One region of the Alkalihalophilus lindianensis genome, then DNA from elsewhere that is predicted to be linked to it. Evidence: riboswitches for the same ligand, from Rfam matches in the RefSeq annotation. Region 1 holds a riboswitch; each other region holds the start of a gene.
What was found. A riboswitch is a leader RNA that binds a small molecule or an ion and turns the genes downstream of it on or off. The one in region 1 is predicted to bind cobalamin.

Region 1 (4,853 bases):
ATATCAGGTTGATGCAACAGTATCTCGGTAAAGATTTGAAGAGTTTTGCTTCCAGTCGTTAGCATAATGACTCCTTTTTTTTCAAAAGCTTGTTGTGCTGCAATAGCATAGCTATCCACCTTTGTGATACCTTTACCGTCATGAGATTGTTTTTCACGTTCATATCGAATATAAGAAATTCCAGCTTCAGTTGCAGCGTTTAACGCATTCAGACTTGCTTCTTCTGCAAATGGATGACTGGCATCAACAATGGCTTGAAATCTTTGTTTTTTGATCATCCTTACAAAATCTTCTTTTTTTAATCGTCCAACATAAACATCAAGTCCAGCCTTTTTCAATTCGATCGCTGCATTATCCGTAACAACTGTTGTAACCAAAGAATGTCCTTCATTCTTAAGTAATATTGCTAATTCTCTTGCATCACTTGTGCCAGCTAAAAAGAGAATCATAGCTTCTAAACCTCTTGGTGTTGGTGGTCATGATGATGGTCGTGATCATGGTCATGGTCATGATCGTGATGATGGTGGTGATCAATATGTTCCATCGCCTCGATTCGGTACTGACACGTATCGCAGTTCATTTTAACCTCACCTTGGAGTGCCTCTTCAATTCGATCTTTAATAATCGTTTGTAATTTCCTATGAAAACCAAAATAGCCTGCTAGTTTAAATTCAATGCCTGAATACTCCTGTTCAAACTCTTCAACCATCGTTTCTAGGCGTTTGATTAATATGCCTGTAAATAAGAAATATGGTAAGATAACGATTTTTTTGGCCCCCAGTTTAATACATCGTTCAACACCTTCTTTAATAAGTGGATCAGTTACTCCCATAAAGGCAGGTTCTACTAACTTATAATCGAGCTTTTCCCACAGCAAGCGAGTAATTTTATACAAATCACCATTAGCATCCGGGTCACTACCACCTCGACCTAATAAAAGTATTGCTGTACTAGGGTCCGCATTTGCTAAATTTTCCCCTACTTCCACTAGGCGATCTTTACAGATTTCCATTGTTTCCTCGTGGATGCCAAAAGGTCTTCCATAAATGAATTGCACTTGAGGATATTTCTTTTTTGCCTCATCAATTGCGGCTGGGATATGAATTTTTGAGTGCCCAGCAGCGAGTAGCATAAGCGGAATTACAAACACGCTTTGTGCCCCTTTTTCTACACATGATTGAATGCCTTGTTCTATTGTTGGTTTGGCAAATTCTAAATAACAAGTTTCAATTAATAGACTTGGATCTAACTGAGTAGATAGTTCCTCTATCATTTTCCTAACTTGTTCATTTCCTTCAGGATCTCTACTTCCATGTCCTACTAGTAAAATTGCTCTCATTTTATTCTCCCCTTATGATTATTAATCTCCGCATGGAGCCGGCTCAATTTCAATTTTGGGTGTCATGTCTTTGTATGTATAATTTCGAATCTTGCCAACACGTTTAAAGTACTTAAACAAGCGTTCGTTAGGGTGACCCTTTTCTTTATATTCATATATAATCTTTTCAATAACATCCACGATTTGATCAGGCTCAATGCCTTCGGCTACCGGTTGACCAGCATGAGCAGTACGCCCAACTGTCTTTGCACCTAAAAACAGATCAAATTTTCCTTTTCTAAAAATTACACCAATGTCATCATTCACTGCTCCATAACAAGCCATCCCACAACCATTAAACCCAACTTTCAGCTCTTTTGGCAGTTCAAGTCCACTAAGCTTTTCATGGATCTCTTCTGCGTAAGTAATGGAATCTTTTTTCTCACCATCACAGAAATCACAAGCTTTCAGTTGAAAAACATCTCCAAGTGGTTCAAGAATAAATCCTGCCTCTGTTAGTTTTTCTGTAATAATTTCAGGCTGAGAGGTCGGGATTCGCAAATGGATTTGATGATGTGGTGTATATTCCATTTTCCCTTCATCTCCAACAACTTCTGCCAAAGTAATCATTTGTTTGGGAGTAAAATGCTTATTGGCTACTCCAGGACTTATTGCAAACTCAAATACAGAGACAACGGGATGATGAACCGTCGTTGTATGTTGAATTTTATTAGAATCACCTCTTACTTTATTCAAAGCCTCCAAAGCTAACTCTAAAGAAGTCTCTTCAGGTACTAATTCTTCCGTTGTTGCGGAAACTTCTATTTCTCGTTCGCCATCTTTTTTTCCTTGATGGAGTGCCCAAGGTTCATTTTCGTTTCGTAAGCGTTCATGAGGTTTTAAACGTTGTTCTGTTGTATCTAACGTATATTTCCTTTGATATCCTCTAGGAGTAATCATTTTTTCATCATAAAGAAAAGTAGATGAATTCCCTATGACAACTGTTGTAAGCATTCCAATATCATGATCTAACATATTTTCAAGATCTGTGATCACTACATGTTGACGTTCACGAAAAGCACTTTTCACTAGACCGACTGGCGTTTGGGGCGATCGGTATTCGAGGAGGATTCTCTGAGCTTCTTGAATCTGTCTTGTTCTTCGTCCACTTTTAGGATTGTATAAACTAATAACAAAATCTGCTTGTGCTGCCGCATCAATTCTTTTTTCAATGAGTGTCCATGGAGTAAGGTGATCACTTAAACTTATCGTACATGCATCGTGCATAATCGGGGCACCTAATAAAGAGGCACAAGAGTTACTCGCAGAAACTCCTGGTATTACTTCTACACTCACACCAGTTGCTTCTGACCATCCTTTTTCAATTAGCACCTCATAGACGAGTCCAGCCATCCCGTAGACCCCAGCATCTCCACTAGAAATAACCGCTACTGTTTTTCCTTCTTCAGCAAGGCGAACAGCTGCTTGGGCACGACTTACTTCTTCTGACATTCCTGTGCTAATAATCTCTTGATCTGTTAATAACCCTTTAATGAGATCGACATATGTTTTATATCCAATGATGCAGTGACTCTCTTGAATTGCAGTTAGTGCCCTATTTGTCATATGATCAAAACTACCAGGCCCGAATCCAATAACCAGTAATTTACCTAGCACTTTACATCCCTCCTTATATCCAACAAGCTAAACATCCGTATTTAATCATCAAATGTAAGCCGTTTCATCTAACTCTTTGCTCCTTCCAATTCAACTTTAGATATACCCTTAATACATTTATCTGTGTTGATTGCTTTCATTTCATCATTATCAAAGCTGTAAATTAGAGAATCTTTCAAGTTAACTGTTGAATCTTGATGACTCTTTATAAGAGACCTCCCTACTTCACTTGAAGTAACTGAATACCAGTTTCCTTCAGGGTAGACAACAACCACACATGCATCTTTACAACGTCCATTACACCTAGTTCTCGATGTATGAATTTGTTGATCTAGTTCCCTAATTTTAATCTCATCTCGTATCGCTAACGTAATTTCTTCACCTTCTTTTCGCATACAACTTGAGCCATTACAAATCAATACATGCTTTTTTGTACCATTCAAATTCCAAGTAGTCATATCCTCACTCCTAATTTCAAAAAAATAAAAATACACCCCTAGGTAGAGGTGCATTAAACGCCATACTTATAATAAGCAGCATCTATTACACTTCTCTACCTATGACCCGTAGGTATTGAAGAAAAAAAATCAAGGCAGGTTTCCTGACTTGGGTTCATCATTTCATTGTGTCTTCCCGAATTACCAGTGACCTTCATACAATGAAACTTCCCCTTACAGTGGCGGGACCGTGACGGATTTACACCGTGCTTCCCTTTTAAGCATAACGAAAAATTATGCACCTTGTTTTAACTTGTGATAGAAAATAAAAAAACCTTAGCTTCATTTTCGAAGTTAAGGTAGGTAGGCATGTCCAAAGTAGAGTTCTACTTACAAGAACTCTAATATGATCATCCCACATCCTCCCTCCGAAGATTGGATACAATATTAAAAGCAGGTTTCCTGGCTTGTGTCTAAATCTTACTCATGTCCCTTCCTAGAGTAGAATACTCCAGTGGTTTGACATTTTCATCAACACTTACAGTAGCGGGGGCTGCATCAGACTTTAACTGATTTCCCTATTATCCCAAAACAATATCTTGGGCACTTTTAATATACTGTCTATTAAACTATGATTTATTATATATGGCAACCATTATTTTAATTCATCTGTTTTTTTAAAAAGTTAAAAATTTATTATTATTTTTCTTTTTTACTTTGAAACTTGTATATTCTTATACTATATAAAATTTTAAGAGGTGAAGAAAATGACAACAGCTATATTAGTGATTGATATTCAAAATGACTATTTCCCAAATGGAAAGATGGCTTTAACAAACCCTGAGCAAGCAGCACAAAATACGGCTAAACTGCTTTCACACTTCAGAGAAACAGGCGCACCAGTCTTTCATGTACAGCATATCACAGAAGGTGAAGTCGTTCCTTTTTTCCATCCAAATACAGAAGGTGTCGAAATTCATGAGTCAGTACGCCCAATAGAAGGCGAGACAGTCATTGAAAAACATATGCCGAATAGCTTCTTCAATACAAACTTAAATGAAAAACTACAAGAGCAAGGGGTTAAAGAATTAATCGTTTGCGGTATGATGTCTCATATGTGTATTGATGCAACAGTACGTGCAGCAGTTGAACAAGGATATACATGCCAAGTGATTGAAGATGCTTGTGCAAACACAACATTACAAATTGAAGATAAAATCATTCCCGCTGATCATGTTCATTACGCATTTATGGCCGCATTAAATGGCATCTATGCAACAGTGAAAACAACAGAGGCATTTTTAAAATAAAAGAGATTCTTTTGGGACTATAATGTCTTTATCTTTACAAGAATGATGTTTTCAATAACTTAATAAAGGGTGCCCAGAACAAATAACTTCGGGACACCCTTTATTCATTAT
Region 2 (4,853 bases), on a different contig from region 1:
CCCTGTTGCAATTGTTTGAGTCGAAGCATCCATGATTTCTTCATCATGCATGGCTTTGGCTTTTGCTTCTGTTACGGTCATTAAGGCTTGGACATATGCTGACTCGGGAAGCTTACCTTCAATAAATACCCATGTGTTTATCGTTCCAATTTGCTGAACAAAAGCCGGATGCTCATGGGCTCTTGCGGCATCGACAGCATTAGAAGTCCCTGCTGTAACCATTACTAATAGATTCATATCCTTCTCATTTGATCGAAGTATCGTCCCATCTTCAAGCATTGCAGCAGTCATCATCCCAAGGACATCTGTTGCACTTACATGATGGGCTTCTAGAAAATGTTTAAATTCTTCTCCAACATCGTCACATTGATAGTCTTTATGCACATGCCTGTTGACGAACGTATTATGCCAACTAAAACCTGCACCAAGTACAGCCGATGATAAAGCTTTCCACCTCGTCGGACTTGTGACTTTAATCCATTTCTCATTTCGGTCAATCGTCAGTTGGTCAATAGGTGATAAGTTAGTTTCGTGATTTTGTTCTGGTACAAAGGTGATTAGTGGAGAGGGCACGGAAGGATGCTCTCCACATTCTAATGGCGTCTTATATACATGTGTAAGGTGGTCCGTCTTCATTACATGACGTGGTTCATTTAAAGCAATCGTTTGGCCCTCGTCTAATAATAAGACGCGGTCGCAATACAGACTCGCCATATTCAAGTCATGTAAAACCGCAATGACCGTTAAATTCCGATCACGGGACCATTGCTTGAGCGAGTTCATTAAACTCATTTGGTAGGAAACATCAAGATGATTGGTTGGCTCATCTAATAATAATATTTCTGGTTCCTGTGCTAATGCGCGAGCAAGTAGGACCCTTTGACGCTCTCCTCCACTTAGAGCTTGAAGAGGTTTATCTTTAAACGGTTCTGTTCCGGTTTGAATTAAAGCTTTATGAATAATGTCTTTATCTTCAGCGGTTAATCCTTGCAGCCAGCCTTTTTGATAAGGATATCGCCCAAGAGCTACGACATCCCATACAGCATACGTAAAGGCCGTTTCAGACTGTTGCGGTAGAACTGCCATGATTTGCGCTAATTCTTTTGAATGATAAGAAGCAAGAGAGCGTTGATTTATTTCGATAAAACCCTCTCTCACATCCTGACCTCCACTTATAGCTTTTAGAAGAGTCGTTTTACCACTGCCATTTGGACCTACAATGCCAAATATTTCACCTTTCTCCACTGCAAATGAAACGGATTCAATTACTTTCTTCTCACCATATCCAAGGGTAAGATTATCAATTGTAATCATCTCTTGCCTCCTCTCTAACTAGCTATTTTCCTTTGTCTTAATAAAATAAGAGCAAATACTGGAGCACCAATCATTGCTGTTATCACACCGATTGGTAATTCTGTTGGTGCCAATAAGGTTCTGGCGACTAAGTCGGTTAATGCTAGGAATCCGGCCCCGACAAACATGGATAGTGGAATTAAATGACGATGATCACTTCCCCATATCAGCCTTGTTAAGTGCGGGATCACTAACCCTACAAAGCCAATTGTCCCCGATACAGCAACCGCACCACCAGTTACAACGGTTGCCCCTAATAAAATCATTAGTTTACGTACTTTTAAGTTCACACCCAATTGACGAGCTGTTTCCTCTCCAAAAGCTAGAGCATTCAATTCATGACGATTAAAGAATAGTAGGATAAAGCCTATTACAAAACAAGGGAGGATCATCCATACATACGACCATCCTCTGAGCGCCACACTACCCATCAACCAATTAATAATCTGTCTCAATTCATCTCCTGTTAGAGAGATCATTAAAGAGATAAAAGCTCCTAAAAATGAACTGAATATAATACCTGCTAATATAATGGTCTCTGCAGACATGGACCGTTGAACGACTCTTGCAAAGCCAATAACTAAAAACAAAGTCAAGAATCCTGTTATGATACTAACAAATGGAAGAGTAAACCGGCCAACTAAAGGCAAGCTTAACCCAAAAAACAATACCACAACTGCTCCTACTGCTGCACCTGAAGAGACACCTAATGTGTATGGATCGGCTAATGGATTTTTTAAAAAACCTTGGAATGCTGCGCCTGCTACCGCTAAGCATGCCCCTACCATCATCGCAAGTAAGGTGCGAGGTAGTCTTATTTCCATTACGATGTTGATATGCATCGGGTCTAATTCTACACTTAAGGGAATATGTAAACCTTCTGTTAAGACAATTAAAATAACCGTAGAGAAGGGAAGCTCTACGCTTCCCTTTCCAATACTTATAATTAAAGCGAATGCACAAAAAAGTATAACTGAGGTATAAGCAATAACGTGATTATTCGCCAAATACCTCTGGATAAATGACTGACGCAAGTTCTTCTACTCCTTTTACAAGACGTGGGCCAGATCTCGTTACTTCATCTGATTGAACATCATAAATACGATCATTTACTACTGCTGTAACATCTTGCCAAGCTGCTCGATCCTTAATTTTCTCATCAGCATTTTCGACATAATAACCGTATGTTGTGATGATTACCTCAGGATCTAATGACACAACTTCCTCTTCTGTAAATTGTGGCCAGCCCTCTTCTGAGTTAGCTATGTTATTAGCATTGATCATTGAAAGCATTTCATCGATAAAGGTATTGCTTCCTGCTGTGTACAATTCATCAGAAACTTCTACCCATACGCTGACTTTTTCTTCTTCATTAATCTCAGAAGCCTTTTCTTCCACACCAGCAAAGCGTTCCTTCATTTCTTCTACTGTGTGTTCTGCTTGCTCGTCGGCACCAGATGCTTCTCCGATAAGAGTAATTGCCTCGTACACAGCATCAATGGAAGTCGCATCATTAATAACTACAACCGGAATACCAGCGGAACGAATTTGTTCTAATCCTTCTTCAGAACTATGGGCACTTGACTCATGTGATAAAACAAGGTCAGGCTGCAAAGATAACACTCGTTCTACATCAAATGTCATATCCCCAACACTCTCAACCTCAAGAACTTCCTCAGGGTAGTTATCCCAATCTGTTCTTCCTACTACATTGTCACCTTGATCAAGTGAATAAAGAGTTTCTGTAATGCTTGGAATCAATGAAATCATTCTCTCTGGCTTTTCATCAATTGTCACTTCATCCCCTAAAGCATCGGTTACGGTACGTGGAAAATCATCGGTTGCTGTACCATCGGCGCTGTCTTCATTTTCTTCCTCCGTTGTTGCTTCACCCTGTTCAATATTTGGTTCTACTTCCTCCGTACTTTCACTTTCTCCACATGCTGTGATGATTAATGCCATCATCATAGCTGCTAGTAACACATTCCACTTCTTAAACATACGACACTCTCCCAAATATATAATAGTACTTATTTTCTCTTTAGCTACTGTGTGGAACAAAAAAGTTCAGGAATCGATCAATACAAAAAAGCACTCCAAAACGAGGAGTGCTTACATAATAAAAGTAGTACTAAACTTACTCTAATATAATAATTACCTGAGTATGTTAGACCGCTTCCCCTTTTCCTCGAAGGTTTCACAACAAACGCCTAGGCAGGTCTCCTGACTCATGCTTTGCAATTGTTTCTCCTTCCCATCAAAGTGACAGTGGCGTAGTGAAACAATCTAGCATTTACAGTGGCGGGACCGTGTTGGAATTACACCAACTTCCCTATTATCACTCCCGATTATTGAGTGACCTAGATGTGCGCTATATGAGATTGTTAATAAGTATCTTTATTATACATGAATCCATACTATTCGACAGTATTTTTCGAGAATTTTTAGGGAATTGAAAAACCTTATAGACCTTATTACAACTTATTTTTATACCAGTTATATCTCGTTTTTTATCATCATGTTTTAATTTTTTAGAGTGTGGTATTCAATATAATACATTCTCAAAAAATACAGGAGGTACTGACCGTGAAAAATACAAACTATGCAACTCATGAGATCTTGGAAGTTCACGAGATCCTCACCATTAAATCTGCAAGCTCAGCTAAATCTTCTATGATGCAAGGGCTCGCCTCGGATAACAAGTTAAAAGAATTACTTGATAAGGATGCTAAAACATCTCAAAAAGCAATCGAAGAATTAAGCACTATTTTAAAGGAAGTAAAATAAGGGAGGCGTTAACTATGGCTAGTATTTTAGATAAAATTAATAATAAAGAATTAATAAACGATGAAGTAATTGCTACAGACCTCTTAGTAACTTCAAAAGCAGCTGTTAGAAGTTATGCTGTAGCAATTACTGAGACAGCTAGTCCAAAAGTTCATAAAATCTTAAAAAAGCAGTTAGATGAAGCTATTGATCTTCATCATCAAGTAGCCACATACATGATTGAAAATGAAATGTATCATGCTTATGACATTGAGGAGCAAGTAGACCATGATATGGAAAAAGCAGAATTAGCATTAAAGATGCCTACTAAAAAATAATTGAGTCTATAAAAAAGAGGCTGAGACAAAAGTACTTTAACTTATGGAAAAATCGAACATTACTGATGCGGTATATTTCATCCGCTCATTTAGCGCTTCGTTCGTATCCTGAGTTAAACCTCTTAGATATGTCCCAGCCTCTTTTTCTTTTTCTATTAATTTGTTAAAGTAGCTGCTTCTATCTGATTAAGTTCTTCTTCCCCCTTCACCAAAATGGTATCTCGATCTTTATATAACAGGACAGTTGCTAAGACAAAAGACAGTCCATCTGCAATCGGAAAGGCCATCCACACCCCACTTACTCCAAAGAAATGAGGCAGGATCAACACAAGAGGGATGAGGAATAAAATTTGTCTTGATAGTGACAAAATCAATGCTGGCTTCGGTTTCCCCAGT
Region 3 (4,853 bases), on a different contig from region 1:
TCTACTATTTGTATGTGGTGGACAAAGGTGAAAAGCTAGTCGGAGTCGTATCACTACGAGATCTAATTATTGCCGATGAGCAAGAGCTAGTAGAAGATGTCATGAGCAGTGAAGTCGTATCAGTCTCAGCTAAAACAGACCAAGAAGATGTGGCAAGATTAATTAAGAAGTACGATTTTCTTGCCGCTCCCGTTATTTCAACCGAGGGAAAGCTAGTTGGAATTGTAACAGTCGATGACATTATTGATATTTTAGAAGAGGAAGCAACAGAGGATTTAGGAGAATTTTCTGCCTCAAAAGGGGCAACTGACGTTAATGTATCATCTTTTCAAGCGGCTAAGAAACGTGCACCTTGGATTATCTTATTGATGTTTTTTGGGTTAATTACAGCTGAAGTGATTGGACAGTTTGAAGAAACACTGGAAGCTATTGTTTTGTTAGCGGCATTTATACCGTTGTTAATGGATTCAGCCGGAAACACAGGGACTCAGTCATTAGCGGTTGCTGTTCGAGGATTAGCGCTTGGAACGGTTGAGAAAGGTGGAGTCGGGAAGATGTTAAAGCGTGAGTTGGGTACAGGTCTTATGCTAGGATTTATTTGTATGCTAGTGATCGCCACGATTGTTACCGTCATGCATGGAAACATGATGCTTGCCTTTATTGTTGGTATATCTATTTTTCTAACACTAAGTATTGCCACAATCATTGGGACCATTGTTCCACTTATTATTAATAAGATGAAGCTAGATCCGGCGATTGCTTCAGGGCCATTTATTACTACGGTGAACGATATTCTAGGTTTACTAATCTATTTTTCGATTGCAACAGCTCTATTAGACTACTTGTAAAAGACAGCAGCGTACTCAATAGGAGTACGCTGCTCTTTTCATTTGTTTAATTGATGAGTGAACGATTTAAGCGGTTTTCTTTTCTAGCAGCTGCTGTTAGGCAAAGCTGCTTCTCTTCATCGCTTTCAGGAATGATCTTCGGAACCGGAATAGGCTTTTTATCGTCATCCACGGCTACCATGGTCAGAAAGGACTTCGTTGTTAACGTTTTTACCCGAGTAAGAAGATTAGTGGAATGAACTTTTACAAATACCTCCATTGACGTACGACCAGTAGAAGTAATAAACGATTCAAGCTCTAATAGGTCGCCTACAGATGCAGAAGATAAAAAATCGACTGAATCAATTGAGGCTGTTACAACGACACTTCCTGCATGTTTCATGGCTGTAATGGCAGCTATTTCATCGATAAAGGAAAGAACTTGCCCACCAAAGATTGTTTTCAGATGATTCGTATCTGGTGGAAGAACTAATCTTGACTGGATCGTCCTAGAGTAACTAGTTGATTGGGAAGAACTCATTTTGTTACCCCAGCTTTTAAAGTAGAGCGTACCTTTTTGGCAGTCTCTACCATGACTTTCAAAGCTTCAATGGTTTCTTCAGGTGAACGTGTTTTTAATCCGCAATCAGGATTGACCCAAAATTGATTGGTCTTTAATACCCTTAGTGCACGCTCAAGATTTTGTCTCATCTCTTGTTCATTAGGAATTCGTGGACTATGAATATCATAGACACCTAGACCAATATCTTTCGTATAATCAAATCGTTCAAATGTATGAATAATCTCCCCATGACTTCGAGATGCTTCAATTGAAATAACATCTGCATCAAGTGCGTCAATGGTCTCAATAATTTCATCGAACTCAGAATAACACATGTGAGTATGAATTTGTGTCGTATCGGCCACCCCACCTGTGGCTATGATAAAGGCGGTCACAGCATCTGTTAAATAAGCTTCTCTTTCTTTTTCCTTTAATGGAAGTCCTTCACGAAGAGCAGGCTCATCTACTTGAATCATTTCAATCCCATGCGTTTCAAGTTCATTAATTTCGACACGGATGGCTAGTGCTAACTGGTTCAGCATTTCTTTTCTTGTTGCATCATCCCGTTCAAAAGACCAATTTAAAATGGTTACTGGACCTGTGAGCATGCCTTTCATTGGCTTTGATGTTAGTGATTTAGCGTATACGGTTTCCTTTAAAGTCATTGGTTCTGCAAATGAGATATCACCTGAAATGATTGGAGGTTTTACGCAACGTGAGCCGTAGGATTGAACCCATCCATTTATTGTCACTTCCATCCCGTTCAGTCTTTGACCAAAAAACTCCACCATATCTGTCCGTTCAAACTCACCATGAACGAACACATCAAGTCCAATTTCTTCTTGAATCGTTACCCATTTCTTGATCTCATCTTCAATAAATCTTTCGTACTCCTCTGCTGATAAAGAGCCTTTCTTATAACTAAGTCGATTAGTGCGGACTTCTTTAGTCTGTGGAAAACTCCCAATCGTTGTAGTAGGCAGAGTAGGTAGCTGCCATTTTTCTTTTTGAGATCTTTTTCTCTCTTCAAATGGTGTTCTTGATGTAGCAAGAACATCTACATTCGCAAGTTGACGTTGAACTTCCACGTTCATACGATTTGTATTTTTATGAAATTCAATAATTGAATAACTATACTTTTTTAACTCCTCCTGCTTTTCTCGATTTCTAATTACATTTCCTAGTAAGGCTACTTCCTCTAATTTCTCATTAGCAAAGGCCAGAGCATCGACAAACTCCTGGTCAAGGTTTTTTTCACCAGCGGTCGTAACAGGTACATGTAGCAAGGAGCATGAAGGTTGAATGATCAGGTTTTGAGTATGCGAAGAGAGCTCTTTTACATGTTCGTATTTATCTAAGAGGTTACTCTTCCATATAGAACGACCATCAATGACTCCGCAAGCCAAGAATTTATCTTGAGGAAAACCAAACGTCCTCAACTGTTTCAAGTTCTCTCCATTGTCATGAACAAAATCAAGTCCAATTCCTGCAACGGGTAATTGTGTAATTTCTTTATAATGATCAATTGATCCAAAATACGTTTGAAGAAGGAGGTTTAATTCCGGTAACGCATCATTAAAATTAGCATACACTTCTTTAAATAATTCGATCATTTCTTGATTAACATTTTGAGCGAGAATCGGTTCATCAACTTGAATCCATTCTGCTCCAGCTTGCTCAAGTTCTTTGAAAACCTTGATATAAAGGGGGATGAGTTGCGGAATAATCTCCTTGAAGTCCTCGGTTTGATAGCCTTTTGATAATGAGAGAAGGGTGATAGGCCCTACAATAACGGGTTTTCCGACAATATTAAGCTCATATTTTGCTTCATTAAATAATGTAAGTAATCGGTTATGAGTCAAGGTAGGCGTTACCTCTTTTAATTCAGGTACAAGATAGTGATAGTTGGTATTGAACCACTTGGTCATTTCAGAAGCGACATGTTGATCTGTTCCTCTGGCAATGGCGAAATATTGCTCCAGCGAGGCTGCTTCCATTGATTGAAACCGTTTAGGAATAAGACCAAACATAACCGCAGTATCAAGCACATGATCATAATAACTAAAATCACCAATTGGTATCAGCTCAACTCCTAGTGCTTTTTGGGTTTTTAGATACTCGATTCTTAATTTTTTCATCTCTAATTCAAACGTAACTCTTGTTATCTTTTTTGACCAATACTTTTCTAATAGACGCTTCCATTCTCTGTTCTTTCCAATTCGTGGATATCCCACGTTTGACTGTATAATATTCATGTTTAATTCCCTCCGAAGATTAATAGTGTGTATGTACTAAAACGAAAAAAATCTCTTTCCTAAAAGAAAGAGAGATCACATGTACAGGATTAACCCGGATTATCATAAATCAATGGCCAAAACATATCGATCACTCCTCCCTAATAAACGCGTAGGTACTAGTGCGTACAAAAGGCAGGTCTCCTGACTCGAGTTCATTGCTAACTTAATTCCTTCCCGTTCGATATTGTGCTTCATAACAATATTGAATAGTGGTATATCATAAGTAGCTCACTCTTACAGTGGCGCGACCGTGTCGGCTTTTAACCGAACTTCCCTTTTAAGGCTTGGACATTTAATCCAAACCACCTTTTGCATGAACTTATAAAATTTAAAATAGATAAAATACTTAGACTATATCCTAACTCACTTTTTTTTATTAAGCAAGAATTTTGTTGGAGACTATTCTACATAAGTGAAACTATGAATTACTTCACTAAAGAGTTTAATCATGTACCCGTTTACGCTAGAAACTATACCTTTTTAACAGTGGTTTACAAAACCTTTACACAGCAATCATACCTACTTAATATTGCCCATCTATACTAGCAATTGTGAGAGGGAGAACCACTTACGCTACTATTTTTCCTACAGAAAAGGGAGGACAATTCAGTGAAGAAGTTTTTAATGCTCTTAGTAATGGCAGTACTTATGGTAATTGTTGCAGCATGTGGTGGAGGATCTGACGAACCAGCACAAACAGATAACACTGGTTCAGAGGATGCAACAGGAGACAATGCAGCGGAAGCATCAGAGGAACTAGACGGCAGCGTAGTAGTTGATGGGTCAGGTACAGTTTATCCATTAATGTCAGTCGTTGCTGAAGAATACATGATTCGTGAACAACCAAATGTATCAGTTGAAGTAAGTCGTTCTGGTACAAGTGCTGGTTTTGGTAAATTTTTAGTTCCAAATGGTACTGATTTCAATGATGCATCACGTGAAATTAAAGATGAGGAATTAGAAGAAGCAGAAGCTAATGGCATTGAGGTTCAAGAATTTAAAGTAGCATTAGATGGTCTTACATTCGTCATTCACCCAGAAAATGATTGGGCTAAAGAGTTAACGGAAGAGGAGTTAATCAGTATTTTCAATGCTGATGGTGGCGTAACAAAGTGGTCTGATATTCGTCCTGAATTTCCAGATGAAGAAATTAAGCCAATGGGTCCA

Region 2: it holds a riboswitch for cobalamin, as region 1 does, so the genes downstream of both, RYX56_RS03295 (ABC transporter substrate-binding protein) here and RYX56_RS12630 ((2Fe-2S) ferredoxin domain-containing protein) in region 1, are expected to answer to the same signal.
Region 3: it holds a riboswitch for cobalamin, as region 1 does, so the genes downstream of both, metE (5-methyltetrahydropteroyltriglutamate--homocysteine S-methyltransferase) here and RYX56_RS12630 ((2Fe-2S) ferredoxin domain-containing protein) in region 1, are expected to answer to the same signal.

What each region holds. Positions count from the first base shown of each region.
Region 1 is NZ_JAWJBA010000004.1:12,603-17,455, reverse strand. It holds gene cobK (precorrin-6A reductase) at 1-449, opposite strand, end outside; gene RYX56_RS12640 (sirohydrochlorin chelatase) at 455-1,339, opposite strand; gene cobJ (precorrin-3B C(17)-methyltransferase) at 1,361-2,944, opposite strand; gene RYX56_RS12630 ((2Fe-2S) ferredoxin domain-containing protein) at 3,064-3,453, opposite strand; cobalamin riboswitch at 3,570-3,753, opposite strand; cobalamin riboswitch at 3,868-4,058, opposite strand; gene RYX56_RS12625 (cysteine hydrolase family protein) at 4,200-4,742, shown strand.
Region 2 is NZ_JAWJBA010000001.1:587,648-592,500, reverse strand. It holds gene RYX56_RS03305 (adenosylcobinamide amidohydrolase) at 1-1,314, opposite strand, end outside; gene RYX56_RS03300 (FecCD family ABC transporter permease) at 1,329-2,387, opposite strand; gene RYX56_RS03295 (ABC transporter substrate-binding protein) at 2,350-3,354, opposite strand; cobalamin riboswitch at 3,550-3,732, opposite strand; gene RYX56_RS03290 (hypothetical protein) at 3,940-4,140, shown strand; gene RYX56_RS03285 (spore coat protein) at 4,155-4,457, shown strand; gene RYX56_RS03280 (MATE family efflux transporter) at 4,613-4,853, opposite strand, start outside.
Region 3 is NZ_JAWJBA010000003.1:211,708-216,560, forward strand. It holds gene mgtE (magnesium transporter) at 1-848, shown strand, start outside; gene RYX56_RS11135 (acyl-CoA thioesterase) at 895-1,368, opposite strand; gene metE (5-methyltetrahydropteroyltriglutamate--homocysteine S-methyltransferase) at 1,365-3,644, opposite strand; cobalamin riboswitch at 3,801-4,011, opposite strand; gene RYX56_RS11145 (PstS family phosphate ABC transporter substrate-binding protein) at 4,296-4,853, shown strand, end outside.